DNA from 3 places in the Amycolatopsis sp. QT-25 genome. Region 3 is predicted to be linked to each of the others. Evidence: riboswitches for the same ligand, from Rfam matches in the RefSeq annotation. Region 3 holds a riboswitch; each other region holds the start of a gene.
What was found. Region 3 has a riboswitch for S-adenosylmethionine ahead of P3102_RS32040 (ATP-binding cassette domain-containing protein). Riboswitches for the same ligand answer to the same signal wherever they lie in the genome.

Region 1 (5,196 bases), 1.3 Mb from region 3:
CTGGTCCAGGGCCTGGTCGCGGGTGCGGTCGTGCTGTTGCTCGCCCGGCCGTTGTCGGTGGTGCTCTCGGCGCTGCCGTTCAAGATCCCTTGGCGAGAACAGGTGTTCCTGTCTTGGGCCGGCTTGCGCGGGGCGGTCCCGATCGTGCTCGCGCTGATCCCCCTGTCGTCCGGGCTGCCCGGTGCGCAGCAACTGGTCGACGCGGTGTTCGTGCTGGTCATCGTGCTGACGCTGCTCCAGGGCGCGACGCTGACCCCGCTCGCGCGCGTGCTCGGACTGGCCCAGCACGCCGAAGCACACGAGATCGACGTCGACTCCGCTCCTCTCGACGAGATGGGTGCGGAACTCCTGCAGGTACGGATCAACGCCGGCTCCAAGATGCACGGCGTGTACCTGGCCGAACTACGGCTGCCGGTGGGGGCGACGATCAGCCTTCTCGTGCGCGACGGCACCGGCTTCACCCCCAACAAGAACACCCGGCTCCAGGAACGGGACCAGCTACTCGTCGTGACCACCGCCGAAGCCCGTGACGCGGCCGAGCGACGCCTGCGGGCCGTCGACCGCGCCGGTCGCCTGGCCAGGTGGAAGGGCGAATCCGGGCAGTAGGTCACGACCGGCACCAGTTGTTCGTCGGGTGATCTCGGGAAATTCTTCCCATCTGTACTCCTTTTGAACTACCTTCCCCGCAACCGACTCCATCGAATGGGTGAGTGTCGCGGGGTAAGGAGTACGCAAAGTGACGAAAATTCCGGTGCGGTTCGCTGGTCTGGGTGTCGCTGCGGCACTCGTCGGCGTGGTTCTCGCGGTACCCGCGGCGGCCGCAGGCGCGTTTCCCACGTTCGGGCTGCCCTTCGGGACGGGCCAGTCGGTGTACTCGGCGGGAATCCACTCGGACAACGGGATCTCCGGCGTGAAGAACGCCATCGACTTCAGCCCCGGCGATCGGATCGTGCGCGCCCCGCTGGCGGGCACGGTCCGGATCCAGCACTGCGACGGCGGCGACTGGGTGACCGTCGACCACGACGGCGGCCGGCGGACCGGGTACTACCACCTGGAGGGCATTTCGGTCACCGACGGCGAGAGGGTCGCCCCTGGCGACGCCCTCGGCCGGACCGGCAACGCGCTGCCCTGCGGGGGCAGCAGCACCGGCGCCCACGTGCACTTCACCCTGTGGACACTGCCCACGGCCGCCGCGCGGAGCGGTGACTCGCGTGACTTCGGTGTCGGCGCGGGCAACTGGAACGGTATGTCCTACGACGAGGTCTCGACCAAGGTCGCGGAGACCTACGGCGAGCCCATCGACGGCAAGACCTTCGGGGGCTGGCAGTTCACCGCGGGCACCGAGCAGTACTCGGGGAGCGCGACCGAGGTGTCCTCCCGAGTGACCAGCCCGCTGCCCGGCCGCTTCCGCGTCTGACCCCCCGCAATTCGGCACCTGCTTGCGTTGGTTCGCGGCCCGGACCAGCGCAATCAGGTGCCGAATTGCGGGTTCTCTCGCTTGCGGAGCACGTGAGCGGCGTCTCAAGATGCGGACGAGGGGTGGCTCGATCGCCCGCCCATCCGCTAACTTCTTCCCTAGGTCACGAGTGTCAGCGTCAAGCCCCGGCTAGCTGACCGGCAACCCTCCTTCCGCGGTGGGGTGCCCCGGGTGAGGACCTGGCCCGTCGCGTGGTGCGGCGGGCAAGCGCGGGATCCTCGTCGGGTCCCCTGGCCCGGAGGATGACGATGACTCTCGCTCTCGAACGCACGAACACCCCCGCCGCTGTCGTGGAAACCGTTGCCACGTACGAAATCCCGACGGTCGCGTGCGCCGGTCTGCGGGTCCCGCTGGTGACCGGCGGCGACATCGGGTACGCCAACCTCGATCACGCGGCGAGCGCTCCCTGTCTGGACGAGGTGCGTGCCGCGGTCGACGAATTCCTGCCCTGGTACGCCAGCGTGCACCGCGGCGCCGGGTTCGCTTCGCAGATCTCCACCAGGCTTTACGAGCGCACGCGCGGAATCCTGCGGGACTTCGTGGCCGCGCGGTCGACCGACGCCGTCGTGTTCACCCGCAACACCACCGATTCCTTCAACCTTCTCGCGCGCAGCTTGCCGAAGCACACGTCGGTCGTGGTGTTCGACACCGAGCACCACGCCGCGCTGCTGCCGTGGAAGGGCCTGAACGTCCGCCGCGTCCAGACCCCTCGTACCCGGCTCGCCGCGGTGGCCGCCGTGGACGAAGCGCTCGCGGACTGCCCGCAGGGCCCGCGGCTGGTCGTCGTCACCGGCGCGTCCAACGTGACCGGGGAACTGTTGCCGGTCAAGAAGATCGCCACCGTCGCGCGCCGGCACGGTGCCCGCATCGCGCTCGACGCGGCGCAGCTCGCGCCGCATCGCAGGGTCTCCGTGCGCGAACTGGACGTCGACTACGTCGCGCTGTCGGGCCACAAGCTGTACGCGCCTTTCGGTGCCGGAGCGCTGATCGGCCGCGCGGACTGGCTGCGCGCCGCCCAGCCGTACCTCGCCGGTGGCGGAGCGACGAAACTGGTCAACCGTGACTCCGAAAACCTTGGTGTGGTCTGGAATTCCGGGCCCGAGCGGCACGAAGCCGGTTCTCCCAACACCGTCGGCGTCTACGCGCTCGGTGTCGCCTGCCGGGCGCTGGCCGGGAACTGGGACACGATCGTCGCCCACGAGGACGAACTGCTGGCGCGGCTGCGTCGCGGTCTGGCCGCCGTTCCCGGACTCGCCGAGCTGCGGCTGTTCGACGCGCCGGTCGACCGGGTCGGCACGCTCAGCTTCGTCGTCGACGGCTTCGACCCGGGCTGGCTCGCCGCGGTCCTTTCGGCGGAGTACGGCATCGGCGTGCGGGACGGCGCGTTCTGCGCGCACATCGCCACCAAACGGCTGATCTCCGCCGCCGGTTCGACCGGGCAGCAGGCCGTCCGGGTCAGCCTCGGCCTCGGCAGCACCACCGAGCACGTGGACCGGCTCGTGCTGGCGCTGCGCCAGATCGTCGCCCGCGGCGCCCGCTGGCAGTACGAGAAGCCCGAGGGCCGCTGGGTGCCGGAGAACGATCCGCGGGAACTGCCCCCGTTCTGCGCCTGACCCACTAGCCTCACCCCGCATGGGGAACGAGCGACCGCGTTACTGGTTTCCGCTGGCGTTGCTGGGATTCGCCCAGCTGACGGTGGTGGCCTTGTCCTTCGGTGGAAGATGGTCCGGGGGCTGGTTCGCCTACGCGCCCGCCGGTGAACAGCGGTTCCTGACGCAGGATCTGTATGGCGTCGGGTCCGGCGAGGTCTTCGCCTCCTTTCGCGGTGTGGAGATGAGCCGTGAAAACGCGGCCGCGCTGGACCTGCCGCTCTCCGGCGTCGGCCGGAACGACGGCTGGTTGTTCGCCGTGCTCGCCGTCTATCTCGGCACGGTGGTGTTCTACACCTTCCGGGCGAAGACCGTGCGGTGGTGGAAGGTCGCCGCGATCGCGTTCGGCGGACTGGTCGGCATCGTGCTCGCGGATCTGGTCGGCTACTGGGAACTCGACATGGACGGCGACGCGCGGAGCGCGGTCCTGCTGACCCTCGGCCTGGCCGGGCTCGCCTGGCTGGAGCGCAGCGTGCTGGTGCTCGTCGTGGCCGCGGCGTTCGTGCTCTGCGCGGTCGTGCTCGCGCGAGGACAGCTCGCGTTGGTGCTTTCGTCGCTGGTCGCGCTCGCCGGTGCGTTCGCGGCCCTGCTGAGCAGGCCGAAGACGGCCGCCGAGGAGGCCTGAGCACACTCAGTGGACAATGGGGGCGTGAGTACAGAGCCCGAAACCGCGCCACCGTCGCCGCCGCTGCCCAAGAAGCGCGTCGCCGTGGTGTTCGCCGTCGCCGCGGTGCTGTGGGGGATCGACCTCCTCACCAAGCAGATCGCCGTGTCCACGCTCGAGGGCAGGCAGCCGGTCGAGTTCCTCGGCGGGCTGGTGTACTTCCAGTTGGTGCGCAACCCCGGTGCCGCCTTCTCGATGGCGACCGGGCTGACCTGGGTGCTCGCGCTGGTCGCGATGGCCGTCGTGATCGCCATCGTCTGGCTGTCCCGGCGGCTGCGTTCGGTCGGCTGGGCGATCGGCCTCGGCCTGGTGCTGGCCGGTGCGCTCGGCAACCTCACCGACCGGATCTTCCGCGCGCCGGGCCCGCTGCGGGGACACGTGGTCGACATGATCTCCGCGTTCGCGCCGAACGGGCAGGGCTGGGCGATCTTCAACGTCGCCGACTCCGCGATCTGTGTCGGTGGCGTGCTCATCGTGATCCTTTCCCTGCTGGGCAAGGACTACGACGGAACATCGACAAAAGACAAGAAGAAAGCGGCGAGCGAATGAGCGCGCGGATGTTGCCCGTTCCCGACGGGCTCGACGGCATGCGCGTCGACGCGGGGCTGGCGAAACTACTGGGACTTTCCCGCACGATCGTGGCGGAACTGGCCGAGTCCGGTGAGATCCTGCTCGACGGCAGGCAGGCCGGGAAGTCGGACCGGCTGACCGCCGGCGGGCTGCTCGAAGTGACGCTGCCCGATCCCGCCTCACCCATCGAGGTCGTCGCGGAACCCGTCGAAGGCATGAAGATCCTGCACGACGACGACGACATCGTGGTGATCTCGAAGCCGGTCGGCGTCGCCGTGCACCCGAGCCCCGGCTGGACCGGCCCGACCGTCGTCGGCGGGCTCGCCGCCGCCGGGCTGCGGATCGCGACCTCGGGCGCGGCCGAACGCCAGGGTGTCGTGCACCGGCTGGACGCCGGCACCACCGGCGTGATGGTCGTGGCGAAGAGCGAGCACGCGTACACCGTGTTGAAGCGGGCGTTCAAGGAACGCACCGTGGACAAGGGCTACCACGCCATCGTCCAAGGGCATCCGGATCCGACGCGCGGCACCATCGACGCGCCGATCGACCGGCACCCCCGGCACGACTACAAGTTCGCCGTCGTCCAGGGCGGACGGCCCAGCGTGACGCACTACGAGGTCGTCGAGGCCTTCCGCGCCGCGTCGCTGGCGCAGATCAAACTGGAGACCGGCCGTACGCACCAGATCCGCGTGCACTTCTCGGCGCTCAAGCACCCGTGCGTCGGCGACTTGACCTACGGCGCCGACCCGGTGCTGGCGCGCAAGCTCGGGCTTTCCCGGCAATGGCTGCACGCGAAGACGCTCGGCTTCGCCCACCCGTCGGACGGGCGCTGGGTC
Region 2 (5,196 bases), 3.3 Mb from region 3:
ACTGGCCGGATGGCTGGTGGGGTGGGCTGTTGGCGGCCGGACTGCTCGTCGTGCTGCTTGTCGCCATCCGGTTACGGCACGCCAGGATCCTGCTGGCGGTCGCGCTGGCCGCCGGTCTGCTCGTTTTCGTCCCGGTACGGGTGCTGGCACCGGCGTGGCCACCGGCGTCGTGGAGTGCCGTCGCCTGCGACGTCGGGCAAGGGGACGCCGTCGCCCTCGCGACGGGCGAGCCGGGCAGGGCGGTCCTGGTCGACACCGGGCCTGAACCGGGACCGGTCGACGAATGCCTGAGCAGGCTCGGCGTGGATCGCGTTCCGTTGGTCGTGCTGAGTCATCTGCACGCCGACCACATCGGCGGCCTCGAATCCGTCTTCGAGGGCCGGTCGGTCGGTGCGGTCGCCGTCGGCCCGGGCCGGGCTCCCGCCTGGGCGTGGCAGCAGGTCGCGGACGAGACCGCACGCCGCGGGATTCCCTTGTTGGAACTGGGGATCGGGCAGCGGCTCGATTGGCCGGGGCTGTCGCTGGACGTGCTGGGACCCCGGTATGTCACGCGGCGATCGGCCCTCGAACAGGACGGCACGGTGATCAACAACGGATCGGTCGTCCTGCGGGCCGGGACCCCGGCGGGCAGGCTACTGCTGACGGGCGATGTCGAGCTCGCCGCACAGGCCGACCTGATGGCCGAAGGTGCCGATCTGCATGCCGAGATCCTGAAGGTCCCGCATCACGGAAGCCGTTACACGGCACCGGATTTCCTCAACGCCGTCGCGCCGAGGGTGGCGTTGGTGAGTGTCGGCGCCGGGAACACCTACGGCCATCCGAACAAGTCCACTTTGGACAACCTGACCGCCGTGGGTGCTTCGATCGCCAGAACGGACACCGACGGCGACACCGCGGTCGTCGCCGACGCGCGGGGACTTGCCTTGCTGCGCCGGGGTGAGCCCCGCGGCCCGCCTCGTTCTTGAGGCGGGCCGGGCGGGAACTCAGCGCCTGTCGGTGAACCCGCGCCGCGATCGACGTCGGCAGGATGTGACCTGGTACAACACGTCCTGTGGCGGACAGGGCGGGTTCACGCGTTATGTCCGCCTCGCGAACCCGTTCCCAACTCCGTCCCCAGGTATCAGATGCCGAGTGCTTCGCGGACCGCGTCGGCCGAGGCGCTGACGGTGGCCTTCGGGCCGATCTTGTCCTCGACGGCGTCGAGGGTCTTGAGGCCGTCACCGGTGATCAACAGGACAATCTCCTCGTCCGGGTTGAGCTTGCCGGTCTCGATGAGCTTCTTGGCCGTCGCGACGGTGACTCCACCGGCGGTCTCGGTGAAGACGCCCTCGGTGCGGGCGAGCAGGCGGATGCCCTCGACGACCTCTTCGTCGGTGACGTCTTCGATCGCGCCGCCGGTGCGGTTGACCACGTCGAGGACGTAGGGACCGTCGGCCGGGTTCCCGATGGCGAGCGACCGGGCGATCGTGTCCGGCTTGACCGGCTGGACGACGTCGTGGCCCGCGCGGAAGGCCGCCGAGACGGGGGAGCAGCCGGTGGCCTGCGCGCCGAACACCTTGTACGGCGTCTCGTCGACGAGGCCGAGCTGCCCGAACTCGCGGAAACCCTTGTCCACCTTGGTGAGCTGGGAACCGGAGGCGATCGGCACCACGATCTGGGAGGGAAGCCGCCAGCCGAGCTGTTCGGCGACCTCGAAGGCCAGCGTCTTGGAGCCTTCGGAGTAGTAGGGCCGGACGTTCACGTTGACGAACGCCCAGCTCTCCTGCTCGGCGGCGAGCTGGGTGGCGAGCCGGTTCACGTCGTCGTAGTTGCCGTCGACCGCGATCAGGTCGCCGTCGTACACGGCGGTGGTGAGGATCTTGGCGCGCTCGAGGGTTTTCGGGATCAGCACGACCGACCGCCAGCCGGCGCGGGCCGCCGCGGCGGCGACGGCGTTGGCCAGGTTGCCGGTCGACGGACAGGCGAGCACGTCGAAGCCGAATTCGCGCGCGGCGGCCAGTGCGACGGCCACCACGCGGTCCTTGAACGAGTGCGTCGGGTTGCCGGTGTCGTCCTTGACCCAGACCTTCTTGACACCCAAGGCTTTCGCGAGCCTGTCGGCCTGGATGAGCCGGGTGGCGCCGGGTTCGGTGTTGGGGATCTCTTCGACGTTCGACGGAACGGGAAGGAGTTTCTTGTAGCGCCAGATGTTCTTCGGTCCGGCTTCGATGTCCTCGCGGCGCACGCGGCCGAAGTCGTAGGCGACCTCGAGCGGCGAAAAGTCCTCGGCGGAAACGAATTCAGGGGCGAGCGGCTGCCGGTGTCCCTCTTCCTTCGACACCAGTTCGACGGCCGGTCCGAGATCCGGGGTCTTGGTGGTGGAGGTCGTGCCGAGGGTTGCGGTCATCGCGAGGGTCCTTTCCTCATCTGCCCCGCCGTGGCGGGCCGGAATTGGCACCGTGTTCGTCAGCTATCCCGCGATCGCGGAATGACAGGCTGACGCCGGTTGCCGGGGCTTCGTCGGGCCGTTCCCTCTGCCCCTCTGGATGAGCGGTATTCGATTGTCGGCACGCGTGTCGTCGCGTCGCCTCGCCAACACCGTACGACATGAGGCTCAGGTGAGGCCACCGTGCCCGGAACTCATCACCGGACAAAGCACACGAGCGGACGAGTGGCAGGATCGTCACCGTGACGACGCAAGCTGCCGCCCCATCGCCGCTGGTCCTGGTTCTCGGTGAGGAAGAGCTGCTGATCGAACGCGCGGTCCGCAGCGCTTCGGACGCGGCCAAAGCGGCCGATCCGACGGCGGATCTCACCCGGATCCGGGTGTCGGACCTCACAGTGCCGGCGCTCGCGGAGATGGTCAGCCCTTCGCTGTTCGCCGAAGGAAGGGTGATCGTCCTCGAATCGGCGCACGACATTTCGCAGGAGCTCGCCGACGGGGTGATGGCCTACGTCAAGGCACCCGCCGACGGCATCGTGCTCGTCGTCGTGCACAGCGGAGGTGGTCGCAGCAAGGCGGCGAAGGCGCTCCCCGAGGCGTTGAAGAAGGCTGGGGCGGAGGTCGTCGAGTGCCCGAAACTGACGAAGGCCGCTGAACGGGAATCCTTTGTCCGCAACGAGGTCCGCCGGGTCGGCGGGAAGATCGACGGTGCTGCCGTGCTCGCGCTGATCGACGCCGTCGGCTCGGATCTGCGTGAGTTGTCCTCAGCCGCGACCCAGCTCGTCGCGGACGCGGGCGGAACGGTCGACGAGCAGGCGGTCCGCCGCTACCACCGGGGTCGCGCGGATGTGAACGGATTCGCCGTCGCCGAGAAGGCCGTCGCCGGTGACAAGGTCGCGGCGCTCGAGTCGCTGCGCTGGGCGATGCAACTGGGCGTGCCGCACGTGCTGGTCGCCGACGCGCTCGCGGACGCGGTCCGGACGATCGCGCGGGTGTCCGGCGCCGGTCGCGGGAACCCGAACCAGATGGCGGGCGAGCTGGGAATGCCGCCGTGGAAGGTGCGCAAAGCCCAGGGGCAGGCCCGAGGCTGGGGTCAGGACGGTCTCGCCACCGCGATGCGGGTGGTCGCCCGGCTCAACGCCGAGGTCAAGGGAGTCGCGGCCAACCCGGAGTACGCGTTGGAACGCGCCGTCCTGCAGGTCGTCGACGCCCACGGCACAGGCCGCTGAAATGGCAACGGGCCCCGGCGACGCGAGTCGCCGGGGCCCGTTGAAAGCCGAATCAGAGAGAGTTCGCGCGCTTCGCGAGCGCGGACTTCTTGTTGGCGGCCTGGTTGGCGTGGAGAACGCCCTTGGTCACGGCCTTGTCCAGCTTCTTGGCCGCGTCCTTCTGCAGCTCCAGGGCCTTGGCCTTGTCGCCGGCGTCGGCGGCCTCGCGGAACTTGCGGATCGCGGTCTTCACCGAGGACCGGATCGCCTGGTTGCGCTGACGCGCCTTCTCGTTGGTGGTGATGCGCTTGATCTGCGACTTGATGTTGGCCACGGGGGCGCTCCTCTTGCATCTCTCGGTGGTTTCGCCGCCGCGCTGTGACCGGCCCTGCGTGCTCGTGAGAGCGGCGCGGGTTTCCTCCAGAACGGAATGCCACACGACGGTGAAAAGCAAGTTTAACAGCCACCCCGGGGCCGCTCGCGGCCGCCTGGGGAGGCGCCGTTACAGTACGACGAAGATCGTAATGCCCAGGGTTCCGCCGCCTGTCCGTTCGGCGAAACACACGATCAGGGCACAGGGACAGCTCCGAGCGGCACCATTGGCGGGGCGGGGAACGCCGCCGTTCTTTCTCCGCGATTTCCGCGTTACTGCTGGTCCTCTACGCTCTGCGGATCGCCCCGGTGAGCCTCGTCGCACTCGCGCGGGAGCTGAGCATCGTCTTGGGCGGCCTCGCCGCCTGGCTGGTCCTGGCGGGGATCACCGCGATTGCGATGGCCTGAACCCATCCGGTAGGGATGGGAGCATGGACGTGCTGAGCAGCAGGGTGCTGATCCACCCGAAGGATCTCGAGGTGTCGACGGCGTTCTACCGGGACACCCTGGGCTTGGCGATCGACAAGGAGTTCCCCGGCGGGACGGTGTTCTTCGCCGGGAACGGGTCGATCGAGATCGTCGGTACCGGGGAGACGGGACCGACCTCTGATGTCGCCTTGTGGCTCCAAGTCCGGGATCTGCCCGCCGCGCTCGAGGAGCTCTTGGCAAAGGGCCTGGAACCGGTCCGCGAAGCGCGTCGTGAACCCTGGGGACTGGACGAAGCGTGGATCGCCGATCCGGACGGCACCAGGATCGTGTTGGTCGAGGTGCCGCGTGAGCATCCGTTGCGCACCGACCCGCGTTAGGGCCGCGGCTTGATCGCGCGCAGCTGAGCGGCGAGTGAGGCGCCGAAGCCGGGCGGGTCCCAGGTCCAGGTCTGCAGGTCGGTGAAGCCGGCGGCGGTCGCTTCGTCGGCCAGTTCGTGCCGGGACACCGGCAGCCACTTCTCGTGTGAAGACAGCAGCAGCCTGCCGCCGGGCCGCAGCACGCGGAACAGCTCGGCGAAACCGGCCGCCCGGTCCTCCCACAGCTGCACGTTGTTCACGCTCAGGACCACGTCGACGCTCTCCTCGGGCTCACCGGTGGAGTCCGCGGCGCCGCGCCGTAGCTCTACCTTGCCGCCGCAGCGGCGGCGGGAGCGAGCGAGCATCTCCGGGGAGGGGTCGACGCCGATCGCGCGGCCCGCGCGTTCGG
Region 3 (5,196 bases):
GAGACCGACGACACCGATACGCTGCCCCTCCGCCACACCGAGCGAAACACCGTCGAGCAGCGGGCGCACCCCGAAGGACTTGCTCACCGACTCCAGGTTGACCAAGTTGGCCATGCCTCAGCCGATCCTTTCCGAAAGCTTGCAACACAACGAATTAGTCGGTGTCCATTTCGGACACCCTCATGCGTGCACCCGAGGCGGCGACGGCCGCGGCGCGTCATCCCCGCCGACCAGCCGGGCCCCGGGAACCGGCCCGTGTGCGACACGCACCGTGCGACAGACCCCCGCACCGGACAGCTCCGCGGCGACCTCGACGGCGGACTGCGCGTCCGCGCACAGAAAGGCGCAGGTCGGCCCGGATCCGGACACGGTGCCGGCGAGCGCGCCCGCGTTGACCCCCGCCCGCAACGTACGCCGCAATCCCGGCCGCAACGAGACCGCCGCCGCCTGCAGGTCATTGCCGAGAAGCAACGCCAGCTGCCGCGGATCACCGGAGGCCAGCGCCTCGACCACCGGAGTGTGCGAACCGATCCGAGGCGGGCTGCCCTCTTCGCGCAACCTGTCCAGCTCGCCGAACACCCGCGGAGTCGAAAGACCACGCTGGTCGAACGCCAGAACCCAGTGGAACGTGTGCCTCGACAAGACCGGCACCAGCTGCTCACCTCGGCCGGTGCCCAGCGCCGTTCCGCCGTAGAGAGCGAAAGGAACATCGCTGCCGAGCTTCGCGGCGATACCCGCCAATTCGTCTCGGGAGATGTCGAGCTTCCAGAGCGACGCGAGGCCCACCAGGGTCGCGGCCGCGTCGGCGCTGCCACCGGCCATCCCACCCGCTACCGGGATGCCTTTGCGCAGCACCACTCGGACCTTGGGCTCGCCGTCCGCCTTGCCGACGTGGGCCGCCAATGCCTGCGCCGCCTTCCAGGCGAGGTTGTTGGCCCCTGTCGGCACTGCGCCTTCACCTTCGCCGTACACCTCGACGCCGGGATCTTCAGTGACCGCGACGGTCACCTCATCGGTCAGGGAAAGCGCCTGGAACACGGTCACCAACTCGTGGTAGCCGTCCGGGCGTACGTCACCGACCGACAGGTGCAGGTTGACCTTGGCGGGGACCCTGACGGTCACTGGGGGCGGTACGACGGCGAGCACCAGTCAAGACTACGTGGCCGCTCCCCTTGCGCTGTCAGCAGGAGAAAGGAGAACGGGACGAGTCAGACACGAAACGGGCCGTCCGGACAGGTTTCGTCCTGGGCGGCCCGTTCGCGGGGAAATCAGGCGGCGACGCCCTGCGGTCCGCGGACCGGGTGGGTCACATGGCCGCCGCGTTCGACGATCCAGGCGAGCGCGGCGTCCGCGCGCTCACCGCGCACACCGAGGCGGAACCGGCCGACCGGCGTGTCACCGATCCGGGTCAGGCCGCCGCCGATGGTGGCGAGTTCGACGTCGAAGCGACCGGCGGCTTCCGGCAGCAGCGCACCGACCGAAGCGAAGCCGATGAGCACGACGTCCACCGCTCGATCGTACTTCGACGCCTGCGCCCGTCCGGTCTCGATCGCGGGAAGCAGCGCCTGCGCGGTCCGGCTGTTCGGGTCGGAGACCAGGTCGAGCACGGTTCCCCGTTCGATGATCGCTCCGGCCTCGAGGACCGCGACGTCGTCGCAGACACGGCGGACCACGCCGGCGTCGGGAGTGGTGAGCAACACGGTGACCCCGAGCTCGGCACGCGCCCGGTCGAGCACGGTCAGGACCGCGCCGGACTCCTCGGGCTGCACACCCGCGGTCGGGTCGTCGGCCAGGAGCACGGACGGCCCGGCGGCGAGAGCCTTGGCGATGGCCACCCGGCGCAGCTGCCCCTCGGTCAGGTCGCCCGGCCGCTGGCCGGCCCTGGGACTGAGTCCGACCAGGTCGAGCAGGTTACCGACCCGGGTGCGGCGTTGCGGCCCGTCGAGGCCGAGCTGTTCGAGCGGCGAGGCGATGTTGCCGGCGATGGTGCGCTCGGCGAGCAATTCCGGTTTGGTGCTCACGACACCGACCTGACGGCGGATCTCGCGCAGCCGACGTCCGTCGAGGGTGCCGGTGTTGAGGCCGTCGAGCCGGACGACACCGCGGTCGGGGCGCTCCTGAAGGCCGATGCAACGAGCGAGGGTCGACTTGCCGGAGCCGGCCGGACCCACGACTCCGAAAAGCGAACCGGCTTGGATGTCCACGCTCACGTCGCGCAGGGCGACGACGGGATTTCCGTTGAGGGGAAAGGATTTGGACAGGTTTTCGACAGTGATCACGAAGGGCTCCATGCACATGGGGCGCTGCTTCTTTCGAGCGCGCCAACCGTCACCGAGTAGCCGTCCGGAACGGACGGATTCAGAGATAAGGGAAGAACTCAGGCAGTAACGGTGGAGCGTCGACACGCACTTACCGTGCGGCGACCTTCATCGACGACACGTCGCCTGGTCAGCAGGAGCGGGTGGGTGACCCTGTTCATTCGGCACAGCCTCCATCGGTCCTGGCTGTAGCACCTGCCCTGTGGAGGGTGGTTGCTGCGACGTCGGCGAGCCAGGTCTCTCAGTCGCTCGGGATGGCTCACTGAGTAAAACCGATCCCACTGGATGAAAGCAAGCACGTAGGCGCAGATCACACGTCTGGTCGCGTCCACAATACAGGAACAGTAGTTCATATCATGAGACGCAGAGAGGTGCTCCCGAACTATGGCAGGCGTGCTGCCTGCCAAGACGGCTTTGACTCGGGTAGATCGAGAAGAGGATTTACGCAGCCGTGCTTACCTTGACGAACCCGCGTCCACACCGTGCCGGCCACCCCGGCCGCGGTCGGTCAGACGGCCGCGGCGGCGATCCGAGCGAACTGGTGGACATCCAGCTGCTCGCCGCGGGTCTTGGGGTCGATCCCCGCCTTCTCGAGCAACTCCTCCGCGCGTTCGGCGGAACCGGCCCATGACGCCAATGCGGCACGCAAGGTCTTCCGCCGTTGCGAGAAGGCGGCGTCCACCACCGCGAACAGCCGCTGTCGGTCGACGGACCACACCACTTCACCCCGTTCGAACGCGACCAGGGCGGAGTCCACATTCGGAACCGGCCAGAACACGGTGCGAGGCACCGCGGCGACCTTCCGCGCCTTCCCGTACCACGCGAGTTTGACGCTGGGCACGCCGTAGGTCCGGCTCCCCGGGCCCGCCGCCATTCGGTCCGCGACCTCGGTCTGGACCATTACGAGGCCGCTGGTCAACGACGGCAGCTCGGCGAGCAGGTGAAGCACGACGGGGACCGCGACGTTGTACGGCAAGTTCGCGACGAGCGCGGTCGGCCGTGCGGGGAGATCGTCCGCTGTGATCCGTAAAGCGTCCGCGCCGACGACCTTCAGCCTTTCGGCCCCGCCTCGTTCGGCGACGGTGTTTGGCAGTCGCTTCGCCAACACGGGATCGATCTCCACCGCGACGACCTCGGCACCGGTCGCGAGCAGCCCGAGGGTCAGCGAGCCGAGGCCCGGCCCGACTTCCAGCACGACGTCCCCTTCGCCGATCCCGGAAAGGTCGACGATGCGGCGCACGGTGTTGGGATCGTGCACGAAGTTCTGGCCGAGCTTCTTGGTCGGACGTACGTCCAGCTCGGCCGCAAGCGCCCTGATCTCCGCAGGGCCGAGCAGTTCAGTCACCCGACGATCGTAGTCAGCCGCGGTAAGCCACGATTGGCCGGTGGACGACGTCGTACTCGAAGGTGAGAAAGTCCGGCTGCGCGACTGGGGGCCATCCGATCTCCGATCGCTCGAGGACCTGCTCGATCCCGCGCGGCCTTGGCACCAGACCAACGGGCCCTACTTCGGCGCCCCGACCGCGGCGGCCGCCGAAGCCACGGCGATCGAGCTCACCACAACCACAGCCGAACGGCCCGACCCCCGCGCCAGCCTCGCCGTGTGCGACCAGAGTGACGGCAAGTTGATCGGCCGAGTCAGCTGGTATTGGGAAAGCAGGCAGACCGACTGGCGGCGGATGGGACTGGTCATCTACGACGAGCGGTACTGGGGCGGCGGATTCGGCACCGAAGCCTTGGGACTGTGGACGACTTACCTGTTCTCCCGCACCGACGCACTGCGGCTCGACTTCGCGACGTACTCGGGCAATCCGGGAATGATCGCAGTCGGACGACGGCTGGGTTTCAGCGAAGAAGGCCGGTTCCGACGTGCTCGACGCTGGCCCGGCGGCGTGCACGACGCCGTCGTCTACGGGGTGCTCCGCGAGGAGTGGGAACAGCTGAACCTCTCAGGCAGGCGGCCGACGTGATCCCGCCTCCACCAACCTTGTGGGGTCTTCGAACTGACACGCGTCCCACTCCAGGGTGATACCCGCAGGTCGGCGCACCCGGAGGGTAATGATCATCCACCCGATCGATACCGTGCATTCGTTCGAATTTGCCTCGACAATCGAGGGATGACCAGTACAAACACTTCCCAGGCCTTCCCGCTCAACCTGCCGGAAGGCGACGCCGAACTGCTTCTCGACGAGTTGCAGACACGGCTACGCGAAGGGCGACGTCTGATCGCCGAAGTCGGCCAGATCCTGGCCGAGATCGAGTCACGCGGTGTCCGTGACCTTTACGGATACAACTCGATCGCCGTCTTCTACGAACATGTGGCTCGGGTGCCTCGAGCGGAGGCCCAGAAGGTGACCGCTCGAGCGCTCGCGCTCAACTCGAGACGGGCGCGCGACGGTACGTCGATCGACCCCGTCGCGCCTTTGACCGGTATCGCGGCCTCCGCCGGTGCGCTGGCCGAGGCCGGCATCGACCGGATCGTCACCGTCATGAAACGACTGCCCGACCACGTCACCGCAAGCACGCGGCATGAGGCCGAGAAGGGTCTCGTCGAGCTCGCCGGCGTCGCCAGACCGCGCGACGTCACGGTGGCGGGGACGGAGTTGCTCGCGCGCTTAGACCCGGACGGGAATCCCAAAGAGGATCCCGGTCCCAAGCTTCAGCGAAGCGAGTTCTGGTTGCGGCAGAAACGCACCGGTCGTTGGGATCTGCGTGGCAATCTCGATCCCGAGACAGGCGCCCGCCTGAACGCGCTCATGGTGCCGCGGGCGTATCCGGCTCCGAACGGAGAAGCCGACGACCGCACGCCTGCGGAGAGACGCGGTGACGCTCTCTCGGAGATCGTCGATCTCGCGGAAAGCAGCCCGGATATCCCGTT

Region 1: it holds a riboswitch for S-adenosylmethionine, as region 3 does, so the genes downstream of both, P3102_RS25785 (aminotransferase class V-fold PLP-dependent enzyme) here and P3102_RS32040 (ATP-binding cassette domain-containing protein) in region 3, are expected to answer to the same signal.
Region 2: it holds a riboswitch for S-adenosylmethionine, as region 3 does, so the genes downstream of both, thrC (threonine synthase) here and P3102_RS32040 (ATP-binding cassette domain-containing protein) in region 3, are expected to answer to the same signal.

Annotation. Positions count from the first base shown of each region.
Region 1 is NZ_CP120210.1:5,572,679-5,577,874, reverse strand. It holds gene P3102_RS25795 (potassium/proton antiporter) at 1-606, shown strand, start outside; gene P3102_RS25790 (M23 family metallopeptidase) at 737-1,417, shown strand; SAM riboswitch class IV at 1,579-1,693, shown strand; gene P3102_RS25785 (aminotransferase class V-fold PLP-dependent enzyme) at 1,726-3,090, shown strand; gene P3102_RS25780 (hypothetical protein) at 3,110-3,751, shown strand; gene lspA (signal peptidase II) at 3,776-4,339, shown strand; gene P3102_RS25770 (RluA family pseudouridine synthase) at 4,336-5,196, shown strand, end outside.
Region 2 is NZ_CP120210.1:2,119,986-2,125,181, forward strand. It holds gene P3102_RS09790 (ComEC/Rec2 family competence protein) at 1-965, shown strand, start outside; gene thrC (threonine synthase) at 1,121-2,386, opposite strand; SAM riboswitch class I at 2,400-2,532, opposite strand; gene holA (DNA polymerase III subunit delta) at 2,668-3,651, shown strand; gene rpsT (30S ribosomal protein S20) at 3,704-3,964, opposite strand; partial or broken gene P3102_RS09810 (EamA family transporter) at 4,273-4,374, shown strand; gene P3102_RS09815 (VOC family protein) at 4,434-4,808, shown strand; gene P3102_RS09820 (class I SAM-dependent methyltransferase) at 4,805-5,196, opposite strand, start outside.
Region 3 is NZ_CP120210.1:6,865,450-6,870,645, forward strand. It holds gene P3102_RS32030 (ABC-F family ATP-binding cassette domain-containing protein) at 1-114, opposite strand, end outside; gene P3102_RS32035 (4-(cytidine 5'-diphospho)-2-C-methyl-D-erythritol kinase) at 181-1,146, opposite strand; gene P3102_RS32040 (ATP-binding cassette domain-containing protein) at 1,269-2,279, opposite strand; SAM riboswitch class I at 2,489-2,579, opposite strand; gene rsmA (16S rRNA (adenine(1518)-N(6)/adenine(1519)-N(6))-dimethyltransferase RsmA) at 2,827-3,663, opposite strand; gene P3102_RS32050 (GNAT family protein) at 3,704-4,288, shown strand; gene P3102_RS32055 (DUF222 domain-containing protein) at 4,436-5,196, shown strand, end outside.